DNA from 4 places in the Pseudoalteromonas sp. SG41-2 genome. Region 2 is predicted to be linked to each of the others. Evidence: predicted binding sites of a transcription regulator. Region 2 holds the regulator's gene; each other region holds the start of a gene.
The links. Region 2 encodes sigma-54, which starts transcription at its own class of promoters, with help from an activator protein. Its sites were predicted from a motif close to GTTGGCACGNNNNTNGNNT; they were not measured.
Positions count from the first base shown of each region.

Region 1: a site for sigma-54 is predicted at 1,586-1,604, ahead of flgJ (flagellar assembly peptidoglycan hydrolase FlgJ). Genes of this name have one in related genera too.
Region 3: a site for sigma-54 is predicted at 1,749-1,767, ahead of H5186_RS11245 (diacylglycerol kinase family protein). Genes of this name have one in related genera too.
Region 4: a site for sigma-54 is predicted at 1,260-1,278, ahead of H5186_RS03850 (EF-hand domain-containing protein). Genes of this name have one in related genera too.

Region 1 covers NZ_JACJFK010000006.1:136,510-139,724, reverse strand. The annotation lists gene flgH (flagellar basal body L-ring protein FlgH) at 1-339, shown strand, start outside; gene H5186_RS06970 (flagellar basal body P-ring protein FlgI) at 351-1,445, shown strand; gene flgJ (flagellar assembly peptidoglycan hydrolase FlgJ) at 1,642-2,610, shown strand; gene H5186_RS06960 (FlgK family flagellar hook-associated protein) at 2,612-3,215, shown strand, end outside.
Region 2 covers NZ_JACJFK010000037.1:9,778-12,992, forward strand. The annotation lists gene ptsN (PTS IIA-like nitrogen regulatory protein PtsN) at 1-388, opposite strand, end outside; gene hpf (ribosome hibernation promoting factor) at 393-680, opposite strand; gene H5186_RS20595 (RNA polymerase factor sigma-54) at 709-2,205, opposite strand; gene lptB (LPS export ABC transporter ATP-binding protein) at 2,272-2,997, opposite strand; gene lptA (lipopolysaccharide transport periplasmic protein LptA) at 2,994-3,215, opposite strand, start outside.
Region 3 covers NZ_JACJFK010000012.1:48,844-52,058, reverse strand. The annotation lists gene H5186_RS11255 (sigma-70 family RNA polymerase sigma factor) at 1-165, opposite strand, end outside; gene H5186_RS11250 (branched-chain amino acid aminotransferase) at 529-1,530, shown strand; gene H5186_RS11245 (diacylglycerol kinase family protein) at 1,805-3,215, shown strand, end outside.
Region 4 covers NZ_JACJFK010000003.1:241,853-245,067, forward strand. The annotation lists gene H5186_RS03830 (amidohydrolase) at 1-31, opposite strand, end outside; gene H5186_RS03835 (EF-hand domain-containing protein) at 152-388, opposite strand; gene H5186_RS03840 (EF-hand domain-containing protein) at 401-637, opposite strand; gene H5186_RS03845 (hypothetical protein) at 748-975, opposite strand; gene H5186_RS03850 (EF-hand domain-containing protein) at 998-1,225, opposite strand; gene H5186_RS03855 (HAMP domain-containing sensor histidine kinase) at 1,541-3,010, shown strand; gene H5186_RS03860 (hypothetical protein) at 3,012-3,215, shown strand, end outside.

The sequences.
Region 1 (3,215 bases), on a different contig from region 2:
ATTCAGTTTGGTGTGGGCAGCGGTGCTAAATTCAAAGGTGATACTAAGTCAAATCAATCTAATAGTTTATTTGGTGATATTTCCGTAAATGTTATGCGGGTATTACCTAATGGTAATTTAGTGATCCGTGGTGAAAAATGGCTGACTTTAAACTCCGGCGAAGAATTTATTCGTTTGGAAGGTCTTGTTCGCCCGCAAGATGTTACTGCAGATAATACTGTGACCTCTAACAGAATCGCAAATGCGCGTATTCAGTATTCTGGTAAAGGGCAAATGCAAGAGACTCAAACGGCAGGATGGTTAACTCGATTCTTCACTAGCTCTCTGTTCCCTTTTTAAAGGATGTTGATATGAATAGCTTGAAAGCGTTGCTGTGTATATGTTTATTAGCTTGGCATTCTATTGCTAGCGCTGAACGTATCAAGGATGTCTCAATGGTTGAAGGTGTTCGCTCAAACCAGTTAGTTGGTTATGGTCTGGTAGTAGGTTTACCTGGCACCGGTGAGCAAAGTCGTTTTACTGAACAAAGTTTTAAAGCCATGCTAAATAGTTTTGGTATTACCATGGCATCGAATTTAAAACCCAAAATCAAAAATGTAGCAGCGGTTGCTGTGCATGCAGAATTACCTGCATTTAGAAAGCCAGGGCAGACAATCGATATTACTGTATCGTCAATTGGTAGTGCGGGTAGCTTACGTGGTGGAACATTACTACAAACCTTTTTGAAAGGGGTTGATGGAAATACTTATGCTATCGCGCAAGGTAGTCTAATTGTTGGCGGGTTAGGTGTCGAAGGAGCTGATGGTAGTAAGATCGTAATGAACACGCCCACGGTAGGACGTATTCCAAATGGCGCAACGGTTGAACGGGCAATTAAAAGTCCTTTTATGCAAGGTGATTACATAACTTTTAATTTAAATCGTCCTGATTTCACTACTGCTAAACGTTTGGAGCAAACCATTAATGAGCTTATCGGCCCAGACAGTGCACATGCCCTTGATGCCGCTTCAATTCGTGTTATTGCCCCGCGTGATGCGTCGCAGCGTGTTGCTTATTTGTCTACGCTTGAAAACTTAGAGTTTAAACCTGCCGATACTTCGGCAAAAATTATTGTAAATTCACGCACTGGCACCATAGTGATCGGCAAAAACGTGCGGTTACAAGCGGCGGCAATTACCCATGGTGGTCTTACCGTTACGATCGCAGAACAGCAAAATGTATCGCAGCCTAACGCATTAAGTGAAGGGGAAACTGCCGTTACTAATCAAAGTATTATTGATGTTAACGAAGATGATTCTCGGGCCTTTGTATTTAACCCCGGTGTTAGCCTTGACGATTTAGTGCGCGCAATTAACGAAGTTGGAGCAGCGCCTGGTGACTTAATGGCGATACTAGAAGCATTAAAAGAAGCGGGTGCCATTAGCGGTCAACTCGTGGTTATTTAAACCATATTGACCCCCTAAGTTTGCGTTAACTTGCATTTAGGGGGCCTTGACTTGCATAATTAATCAACGCTTTTATACTTTCGCAAACTCGCAAACTCGCAAACTCGCAAACTCGCAAACTCGCAAACTCGCAAACTCGCATTGGCTTAATTATTGCATTGTTAATACTATTATTAATCACTGTGTCAAATTGCTGATGGATACTAATCATCTCGATAAACAAAACTTCTTTGATTTAGGCAATCTCAATACATTACGTCAAGATGCCTTAAAAAGTGGTGCCTCGCCTGAAGCATCAAAAGAAGCGCTAAAAAAAGCAGCGGCACAATTTGAATCTATTTTTACGCAAATGCTTTTAAAAAGTATGCGTAAAGCAAACGAAGCGTTTGAAGACGAAGACAGCCCTTTTAACTCCAGTGGAGTAAAGTTTTTTGAAGAAATGCATGATCAACAGTTATCGGTTGATTTATCTTCAAAAGGTTCATTGGGCTTAGCCGATCTCATAGTGCAACAACTCTCTCCTGACGGGAAAAAATTTACCCCTAGTTCAGTGCTGCGCACCGTCGATGATTTTACCAGTGATCAACGTGCAACCAGCAAGAATGCTGATAAGGCGGCTGACACTCAGGCTGTCAATAGCAGCTCATCAACAGCGCAAAAACCTCAGTTTGAAAATGCAGAAGATTTTATCAGTAGTGTTTGGGAACATGCCAAAACAGCTGCTGAGAAAATTGGTTTGAACCCCGCTGTGATGGTTGCACAAGCAGCTCTTGAGACTGGCTGGGGGAAACATATCATTAATAAAAGTGATGGTAATAGCAGCTTTAATTTATTCAATATTAAATCAGATAAAAGCTGGCAAGGTGAGAAAGCCAACAAAATGACGCTTGAATTTGAGCAAGGCACACCAGTTAAAAAACAAGCTAGTTTTCGTGCATATGATTCTATTAAAGAGAGTGTGAATGACTTTGTGCAGTTTTTGATAGAAAACCCACGTTACCAAGAAGCGCTACAAAATACCGCAAAACCGGCTGCCTTTTTAGATTCATTACAAAAAGCTGGTTATGCCACTGACCCCAATTACGCTGACAAAATTAAGCAAGTGCTAAACCACACAGAGCTTAAGACATTGGCGACATCATTGGTTCGCCAAGGAGTAAATTAACATGTCGTTTAACTTATTTGACATTGCAAGCTCAGGAGTTCGAGCTAGCTCTGAGTTACTGCAAACCACCAGTAAGAACATTACCAATGTTAATACGGTAGGTTATGTACGCGAGCGTACAGAGCATATGACCATGATTGATAACCAAGTCGGTCGTGGAGAAACCTATCGTTTATTAAATGAGTTTGCACAAAAGCAACTCAATCGTGATACCTCAAATAAAACCTTTTTCGACCAATTTGTGACTGAGGCTGGCCGGGTTGATAGTTTGTTTTCTCAAGAATCCAATAGTCTATCGACTAGTATGAATTCGTTATTCAATAATGTGCAGGAAAGTTTAAATCAGCCATCATCCTCAGTTGCACGATCGCTCGTAATGACGGATGCAAAAAATTTGATTGATCAAATGGATCGCTTATCAGGCATTGTATTTAATCAAAAAAATATCGTGAATGATCAGTTAGAAATATTTTCTGATGAAGCGAATACATTAATTCAAAATATTAGCAGCTTGAATAAGCAAATAGCTACCGTAAATGGTACGCGTAACGAGGCAAACTCAAGCACCACGTACAACGAAAGAGACCTTGCTATTCGTAAGTTAT
Region 2 (3,215 bases):
AAAAATCTTTGTCGTTGAGTTTATCAGCAATTGTGGCTAACGTCTTCAAATGAAGTTGGCTATCACCATCTGGCACGATGAGAGCTACAAATATATCAACTGGGCGATTATCTATCGCATCAAAATCAATCGGTGATTCACTCACTATAATTATTGCTAGCGGGTTTTCAACACCACTCATACGGCCATGAGGAATAGCAATACCACGACCAATACCCGTACTACCTAGTTTTTCTCTCGACAGTAGTGCGTTGAGGATTTCTTGTTGTGATAGCTGAGGAAGTTGTTCATGAGCCAATTGGCTGATAAATTCAATGATCCGTTTTTTGCTATTAAAAAGGACCGCAGCTTTACTGCAGTCCTGGCAAATAAGTGAGCTTAATTTCATAGTGTTAGTGTCGAGCGTGCTTCTCTTTGTGTTTAATTACCTGACGGTCAAGTTTGTCGATTAGTCCGTCAATGGCTGCATACATGTCTTGGTGCTCAGTTGAGGCAAATAATTCAGCGCCACTGACATGTAATGTGGCTTCTGCTTTTTGGCTTAGCTTTTCTACATCAAGAATGACATGGACATTATTGATATGATCAAAATGCCTTTCAAGCTTGGCAAACTTATTGTTTACATAGTCTCTTAATGAATCAGTAATTTCTACATGACGACCAGTTAAATTTAGTTGCATAAGCATTTTCCTCTTGTGATTTTACGCCTTAAATCAAACTTTTACGTTGATTTGACGGTGGAATAGCCAGTGACTCGCGGTATTTTGCAATAGTCCGTCTAGCTACTTTGATACCTTGCTCTGCCAATATATCTGCAATTTTACTATCACTCAATGGTTTCGCTGAGTTTTCTGCACTGATCAATTTTCTGATCAATGCTCGAATGGCTGTCGATGAGCATTCGCCGCCGTTCTCAGTACTTACATGGCTCGAGAAAAAATATTTTAACTCAAATATACCACGAGGGGTATGCATGTATTTTTGGGTGGTTACACGAGAAATTGTTGATTCGTGCATCTCAACCATTTCGGCAACGTCGTTTAGTACCATAGGGCGCATGGCCTCAGGGCCATGCTCAAAGAATCCTTGCTGCTGTTTAACAATGCAGTTGGTTACTTTGAGTAACGTCTCGTTACGACTTTCTAGGCTTTTAATAAACCATTTAGCTTCTTGCAAATGCGAGCGTATAAATTGGCTGTCAGTGCTTGATTTTACAGAGCGTGACATCGCCGCATATTGGCTGTTCACTCTAATTTTTGGCATGCTGTCTGGATTGAGTTCAACCACCCAGCGACCTTTAATTTTTTTCACCGAAACGTCAGGAATAACATACTCTGATTCTTCGCGTACTATGGTATCCGCAGGCTTTGGGTTAAGGCTGTGGATCAGTGTCATTACTTCTTTTAGTTCATCTTCTTTAAGCTTAGTCTTTTTCATCAAAGTGCGATAGTCACGACTAGCTAATAAATCGATATGATCAGTTAAAATCATTTTTGTCTCGCTAATCCAAGGAGTTGCAGGATCAAATTGATTTAATTGAATACATAAACATTCTTGTAGGCTGCGCGCAGCAATACCAACAGGGTCAAACAACTGAATGCGTTTTAACACTGCTTGCACTTCGTCGAGTTCGATTTCTTCTTCGTTATTACCTTGATTTAAGCTTTCTGCGATGTCTTCGCAGCTCAAGGTTAAAATACCTGAATCGTCAACGGCTTCAACAATCGCAATGGCAATGGCTTCATCGGTTGGACTAAAAGGTGTGAGTTGTAATTGCCACATTAGATATTCGTGCAAGGTTTCAGTTGAGGCACCTTGATAAATTGACTCATCTTCAGGCATTGGCCCAGATGACGTATTTGGCGCAGCACTCATGTATTCGTCCCAGGTGACGTCCATAGCCATTTCGTCACTTAAGGTCTCTTTACTTAATGCTTCGCTACTTTCTTGTTCATATTCGCTTGGCTTGTCGTCTGCTGATGCGCTAACGGTTAAGTCATCGTTATCTTGTTTTTGTTCGTTTTTACCAGCCGTGTCGTCTGAATATTCATGTTCTTCTAGCTCTAACAATGGATTGCTGTCGAGCGCTTCTTGAATTTCTTGCTGGAGATCCAATGTACTGAGTTGCAATAAGCGAATTGCTTGTTGCAGCTGTGGTGTCATTGTAAGTTGCTGGCCCATGCGCAGCTGGAGTGATTGCCTCATGTATCTCTAACAATCCTTTTATTGTTATCATCGTTAAGTCTAGCAGATACTTAGCCGAGCGTGGCTTTATAGCCTAAATTGCTCGCCCAGGTAAACATCGCGGACTGTTTGGTCGGCGAGTACATGCTCAGGGGTACCTGATGCAATTAACTCCCCATGAGAAACTATGTAGGCTTTTTCACAAACATCAAGGGTTTCTCGTACATTGTGGTCGGTAATAAGCACGCCAATACCACGGTTTTTAAGGTGTTCAATAATCTTCTTTATATCTAACACTGAAATAGGATCAACGCCAGCAAAAGGCTCATCAAGTAAGATAAATTTTGGGTTTGCGGCTAAAGCGCGTGCAATTTCAACTCGACGACGTTCACCGCCAGATAATGCCATACCTTGGCTGTCGCGGATATGTTGAATGCTAAACTCATCAAGTAAGCTGTCGAGCGCTTCTTCTCTGGCTTGTTTATTCAGCTCTTTACGAGTTTCTAAAATAGCCATCAGGTTTTGATAAACAGTTAATTTACGGAAGATGGATGATTCTTGTGGCAGGTAGCCAATCCCTAACCGTGCGCGACTGTGCATTGGCAGTAAGGTGATGTCATTATCATCAATACTGATTTTACCTTTGTCGCTTGGAACTAAACCCACAATCATATAAAAGGTGGTGGTTTTACCAGCGCCATTAGGACCCAATAAGCCAACAATGCTGCCTGCGCTAACTTCTAAACCCACGCTTTTTACAACTTGGCGACCTTTATAGCTTTTTGCTAGAAATTCAGCTTTTAATGTACTCATGGCTGCCCTTTAGATTTGTCTTTTTTACTGTCTACTGGTACCAAAATGGTGTGCACACGATCGCTTGAGCTTGCGCCTTTTTCAGCACTGATCAGTTGCTGGTCCATATCATAGGTAATGCTTTTGGCATTGATTTTTTGACCTGCCTGAGTGACTTGTGCATTGCCAACCAAGGTTAAATAGCGCTTAGCGACATCGTAACGGACTTCATCAGCACT
Region 3 (3,215 bases), on a different contig from region 2:
CACAAATGCATCTTGCAGCGCTTCCTCGGCATGAGCACGATTGCCTAACATTTTTAAGCTGATCGCAAACAGCTTTGCGCTTGTGGCATTATACAATTTAGCAAATGCCTGTTTATTGCCCTGCGCGGTTGCACTTAGTAGAGGTAATAATTCGTCGGTTTCCATAGAGTTCCTATTATTATTGTCAGTTAGTAAACGTATGATGATGTAAAATGGATGCAAAAAACCAACTAAATGATGGGTGCTTATCATTATTTTCATGCTTTTCCACCAGTTAGCCTAGCAGTAAAATACGGCTTATCAAGTTGCGGCGATCAGTTTTATATCTGAGACTGCAGTCCTACATTCATCGTTTAGAGAGCTGGAAATGACGCCGCAAAGCAGAATAATAGGACCTACCAAAGTTAAATACTGACGAAATTGCAAAAAATCCTGTTACTTCCAATAAATGCCTTGTTTTAGTTATGGTTAAACAGTGCATGAATGTCATACAATGGGGTAAAAGTAGACCACATAAGAGAGATTAAAATGGCCGCATTCGGTACCGTATTTATGCCGCAGATGATTCAAGCACGTTTTACTGATAACGCTTGGAGCGAAAGCTCTGTTGTTCCGTCAGATAAAATTGAACTTCATGCTGGTGCACATGTTCTTCACTATTCAAGTACATGTTTTGAGGGGTTAAAAGCATTTCGCCATGAAGACGGCTCAGTCTATATTTTCCGCATGGACGCTAACATTGCCCGCATGAAACAAAGCTCGCATTTATTAAGCTTACCTGAAGTTGATGGAGCCAAGCTTGAAAAAATGATCATTGATATTGTCCGCCAGTATGCTGATGAAACGCCGTTACCACCGGGCTCTATGTATATTCGTCCAACTCATATCGGTACTGAAGCTGCCATTGGTAAAGCGGCTGTGCCGTCATTAAGTTCATTATTGTATGTGCTATTATCACCTGTGGGTGATTACTTTGCTGGTGGCGCGACTGCGCTGCGAGTATTACTAGAAGAAGATGGTATGCGCTGTGCCCCGCACATGGGTATGATCAAAAGTGGTGGTAACTACGCTAGTGCATTAGCACCCATTACGGCAGCACGCTTGCAACATCAAGCCGACCAAATTCTATTCTGCCCAGGCGGTGATGTACAAGAAACTGGTGCCGCAAACTTTATTTTAATTGATGGTAATGAAATTATTACTAAAGCGCTAGATAGCACCTTTTTACATGGCGTGACGCGCAGCAGTATTTTAACCATAGCTAAAGATTTAGGTATGACAGTATCCGAGCGCAATTTTACAGTCACTGAATTACTTGAGCGTGCTGCAAAACCGGGTACTGAAGCTGCTTTATCTGGCACTGCTGCGGTATTAACCCCAGTGGGTACTTTTATTCATAATGATAAAGAATACAAAGTGGGCAGTGGTGAAGCAGGGCCAACGACAATGCGTTTGCGCCAAGCCCTTAACGATATTCAATGGGGTAAAGCACCAGACACCCATGGCTGGTTAACCAAAATCGACGTGTAAAGTTAAACGATATGTTTTTATAAAAAGCCTAGGTTATTTATAACCTAGGCTTTTTTATGGTCTAAATTATTTAATAATCTATACTTTCAACTGTGTAAGTTAGCTGCAAAGGTGTGTAAAAATAACGTATGTAAACACAGGAAGTATCACTAAACTAATCAGTTGATATCTTAATGCTATGAAATATATATGAATATTTATTTCTGTGAAATTTTATTAGTGGCGCATAGATTGCATTTCTGTTTGGGTATAACTAACGACAAAAGGAGCGTTTATGTGGGCCGCAATAAGTTACTTATTACTGGCAATTGTATTTATCATTATGGGGTGGCAGGTTAGTCCTAGCTATTTTTCGCTGCTATTCTATTGGACGGCTTTATCTCTATTACTGGTAAGCGGTGCCTATTTTTTTAATATTGCAAAAATTTTTCGTAAACGAGAAAACGGTGTTATCCCGTTTTACATTCGTTGGGCTTTCATACCTTTTTTATTGGGGGCACAAGTTTATAACGCGTGGAGCCGAAAGCACGATAAAGTACCGCCATTACAACAAATTAACGAACACTTATTTTTAGCCTGTCGCTTATTCCCTTCAGATATAGATACTTTAAAAGATAACGGTATTACCGCGATTTTAGATGTAACCTGTGAATTTGATGGACTTGAATGGTCATCAACACAAGAAAACATAAACTATTTAAATATCCCAGTGCTTGATCATCGAGTCCCAACACGTTCGCAGCTTAATCAAGCGATTAACTGGATTGCCCATCATATTAAAGATAATCGTCGTGTGGTGGTGCATTGTGCGTTGGGTCGTGGTCGTTCAGTGTTTGTGATGGCGGCTTATTTACTCAGTCAAAATAAGGAGGCTGATGTACATCAAGTGCTTGCGCAAATAAAAGAAACACGCGAAACCGCTAATTTAAATAAACACCAACTGCGTCAACTAGTTAAACGCCATAAAAAGGGTGAGTTATTAATCAAAAATAAAGCGGTATTAATTGCTAATCCAGTTTCCGGCACTAAGTTATGGCAGCAAAAAGAGCATTTAATTGTTGCGCGTTTATCTGCTTATTATAACTTAAAAGTGATGATCACATCAGTCGAGCAAAATGGGATTGTGTTGGCCAAACAAGCGATAGCTGATAAACCAGATATGATCATCGCCTGCGGCGGCGATGGCACAGTGGCAGAAGTGGCAAGTGTTTTGGTAAACACAGACTGTAAATTAGGTATTATCCCATTTGGCACGGCCAATGCTCTAGCACATGTGTTAATGGGAATTAAGTCAAAGTTGATCCCTGTGGAAGTAGCATGTGATTTGATTATTGAAGGGCAAACCAAGCAAATGGATACAGCATATTGCAATGGTGAGTTGATGTTGTTGTTAGCAGGGATTGGCTTTGAACAACACATGATTGAAAAAGCCGATCGGGATACTAAAAATGAGCTTGGTCAGTTCGCATATTTACAGGGCTTCTGGCAAGCTTTGGGTGAACAAAAAGCCCAAGATTTCACCGTACAGCTAGATGATAACGAGCCGCAGCAAATACATACCAATAGTTTAATTGTCGCTAATGCTGCACCTTTTACTACTTTACTAGCGCAAGGTGGGGGACAGCCAGATCATTACGATGGCTTGCTCGATGTTAATTGGCTCACTCCAAACCAAGACGCATCAG
Region 4 (3,215 bases), on a different contig from region 2:
AAGTGATTAAACAGGCGAGTAAGCATTTCATTGTTAGAATTCTTTTTCTGCTTTTGTTAGTTAAACAGTAACAGAGAATACTGAGTCTGCAAATTAAATATAATAAATTATTTATCGTTGTGCATTTCAACTATGCTGATGAATTAGCTATTCATTTATTTGCATATAGAGTAAATTCAGACAGTGATAATCTACCATCTTTATCGCTGTCATAGTTTTTAAAACGAGACCACAGGGCAGGATCTTTTGCTGACTCTGAACGCGTGATAAGACCGTCTTTATCGCGGTCTAAGTTTTTGAATTGTTCTGCTATATTATCAGTTGTTGCAAAACTGCAACAGCTACTGACAAATAACAAACTTAGTCCCAGTTGTGTACAAAATTTCATTGGGGAAACTCGTTAATCTAGATTATTAGTTAAAAAACGCTTAAATTCAGATAGGGAAATTTTATTGTCTTGGTTTTTGTCCCAACGTTTAAAGTTACTCAACAATTGTGGTTGTGGTTCAAGCTCATTATGCGTTAAATAGCCATCTTTATTGCTATCTAAATGATCAAAACGTTGTTTTACATCCAGTGCCATTGCGCTAAAACTGGTGGCTAGCGACACACTTAATATTATTAATATGCTTTTCATTATTTACATCCTACCAACAAAAAGAATAAAGCATTTGCCATAATTTAAATCCCAACATTAAATCCGTTTACACATTCCCTCCGGGATTATGGCAAATACTTTAAAGCCTTTTAAAATTTAAACTTTGCGAACTCTTGCTCAGATAACTGCTCGTCGTTATTATCATCAAGATCAGTAAACTGCTTTAATAGCGTGTTGTTTTGCTTGGCTTCAAGCAATGAAATTTGTCCGTCAGAGTCGGTATCTAATTGCGCAAACTTAACGTTTAATTGTGATGCTAAAACAGTGGCGCTAATGACTAAAAACATCAGTGAAAAAGCGGCGATAAGTTGTTTCATAGCAGTGTTTCCTTTGGGAAAATTATTGCAAAAATTGTTTAAACTCAGCAAATGAAATTTGACCATTTTGATCTTTGTCAATTTGCTCAAAACTTTCGTGTAATACCGCATCTTCAGATGCTTCTGCTTCACTCAATGTGCCATTACTGTCTTTATCAAGTTCTGCGAAGGTGGCCTCGACATCAATGGCAAAGCTGTTAAAGCTAAGCAGTAGGCTGATGCATAAGCACAGCGGTGTTAATATTTTCATATTATTTCCTTATAAACAGTCGTTGATACGGATGTTACAAGAACGATGCCAATTTTTTTATTGTAAAAATATCAGTGACTTAATGTTTTGGCATGATAATAAGTGGGAAAAAATGACTGGGCAGTGTGTCTTTTTTGCAACAACTTTTAACGGGTATTGATTAAGTTTTTAAAAAACAGTTGGTTAAGTTGTTTCAATTTAGCGTCAGTCGCTTTATATAGCGCTACACAGTTCGCCTTATTCATTATTCTTATTGATTCAGCTAGTGTATAAGTAACACCTTCCATAATCAGACATTTAACTAAAGGAGTAGCGATAATGGCCTCATTCGCTAAAAAGTACAGTGCATTACTTAGTTGGCGACCCAATTTAATAGGCCAGTTTTTGTTTAGTACTTTGTTATCGCTGCTGCCATTATCACTGGTAGTGATTGTATTTTTAAATGCGCTGAATAAACAGCTAGCAGTAACTCAACAAATCGTCAGTGAAAATTATCAAATTACCAAGTCATTTAATAATCTTAAGCAAGACCTCAATAGCTTAGAGCGTGCAACGCGACAAAACTGGGTGCTGAAAAGCGAATCACTCGATGAATTGATTGTTGATAAGTGGCAATCATCACTACAAAGCATTGATGAACTAACTTTTATAAGTTCTACGGGGGAGTATATTAAGCAATGGCAGCAACTCGCACAGGTATTGCAATTAGCGCATACTCAACTCGTTACTGAAGGACAACAAGATGCGCAATTGTTTATTCCTGTGAGTGAATTAATTGCGCGTCAAACGGTGTGGCTAAGAGATCAAAATGAGCTGCAAATAACTAAAAATCAGCAACAGTTAAAAGCTTTGCAAAGCTCATTTATCAATTGGTTAATAGCACTTATCCCATTAACTTTACTAGTAGGTGGTGGTTTTTTATGGCGTATAAGTGGTCGCTTAAAAGGATTAACGTCGGTTATTGATAAGCTTGGGCAAGGTCATTGGCAACAAAAAATAGCTGTACAAGGCTCTGCTGAGTTGGTTGAACTAGGAAATAAATTACAATGGGTGCAAGAGCAGTTGCATCAATTAGAGCAACAAAAAGATACTTTTTTACGCCATGTTACCCATGAATTGAAAACTCCATTAGCGTCAATGGTTGAGGGCACTGACTTACTTGCCGATGAAATCGTTGGGCCAATTAACAAAGAGCAGCAAGCGGTGTTGGCGTTAATTACCCAGAGCATGGTGCGTTTGCGCGCTATGATCGATAGTTTACTTAGTTACAATGCGATTCGCAGCAGCAAAGAAGACTTAAGTGAGCTGGAATTCTCGCAATTAATAACCAAGATAAACAGCCATTTTGAACATCGTTTAGTGGCGCGTAAGCAAAGCTTATGTTGGCATTGTGAGTTACCCGAGCAACCACTGGAAATTGCTGCAGAGCTTGTTGAAATGATCTTAATTCAGTTGATCTCTAATGGCTTAAAGTTTTCACCAGCAGGACAGGCGGTCAATATTGCTCTGTCATTAGCTGGTCGTACTTTGACTATGAGCGTTAGCGATCAAGGCACCGGTATTAAAGAGCAAGAGAAATCACATATATTCAGTGCCTTTTATCAAGGTAAGAATGCTAAAGATATAACCGCTCAAGGTAGTGGTTTAGGGCTCACCATTGTAAAAGAGTCTGTTGAGCAATTGATGGGTACTTTACACGTTGAGCATAATGAGCCACAAGGCTGTCGTTTTATAATTCAAATCCCAATCATCCCTCCAACCAATAAAAACCAAGGAGTTAATTAGCATGGGCGTGCGTTTAAATGCCATTTTAGTAGTTTGCATTACAACCTTAGGGCTCGCAGGGTGTGAGTTAACTGAGCAGCCAGTAAATAAAAGCAACCCTGAAGCTGAACAAGCGGGTAAGGTGACTACACCACAAGGGGATAGTTTACCAAATCCGAAACCTAGGCCGAAAACCGATCCTATGTATGCACCTGCCGAAACGGTT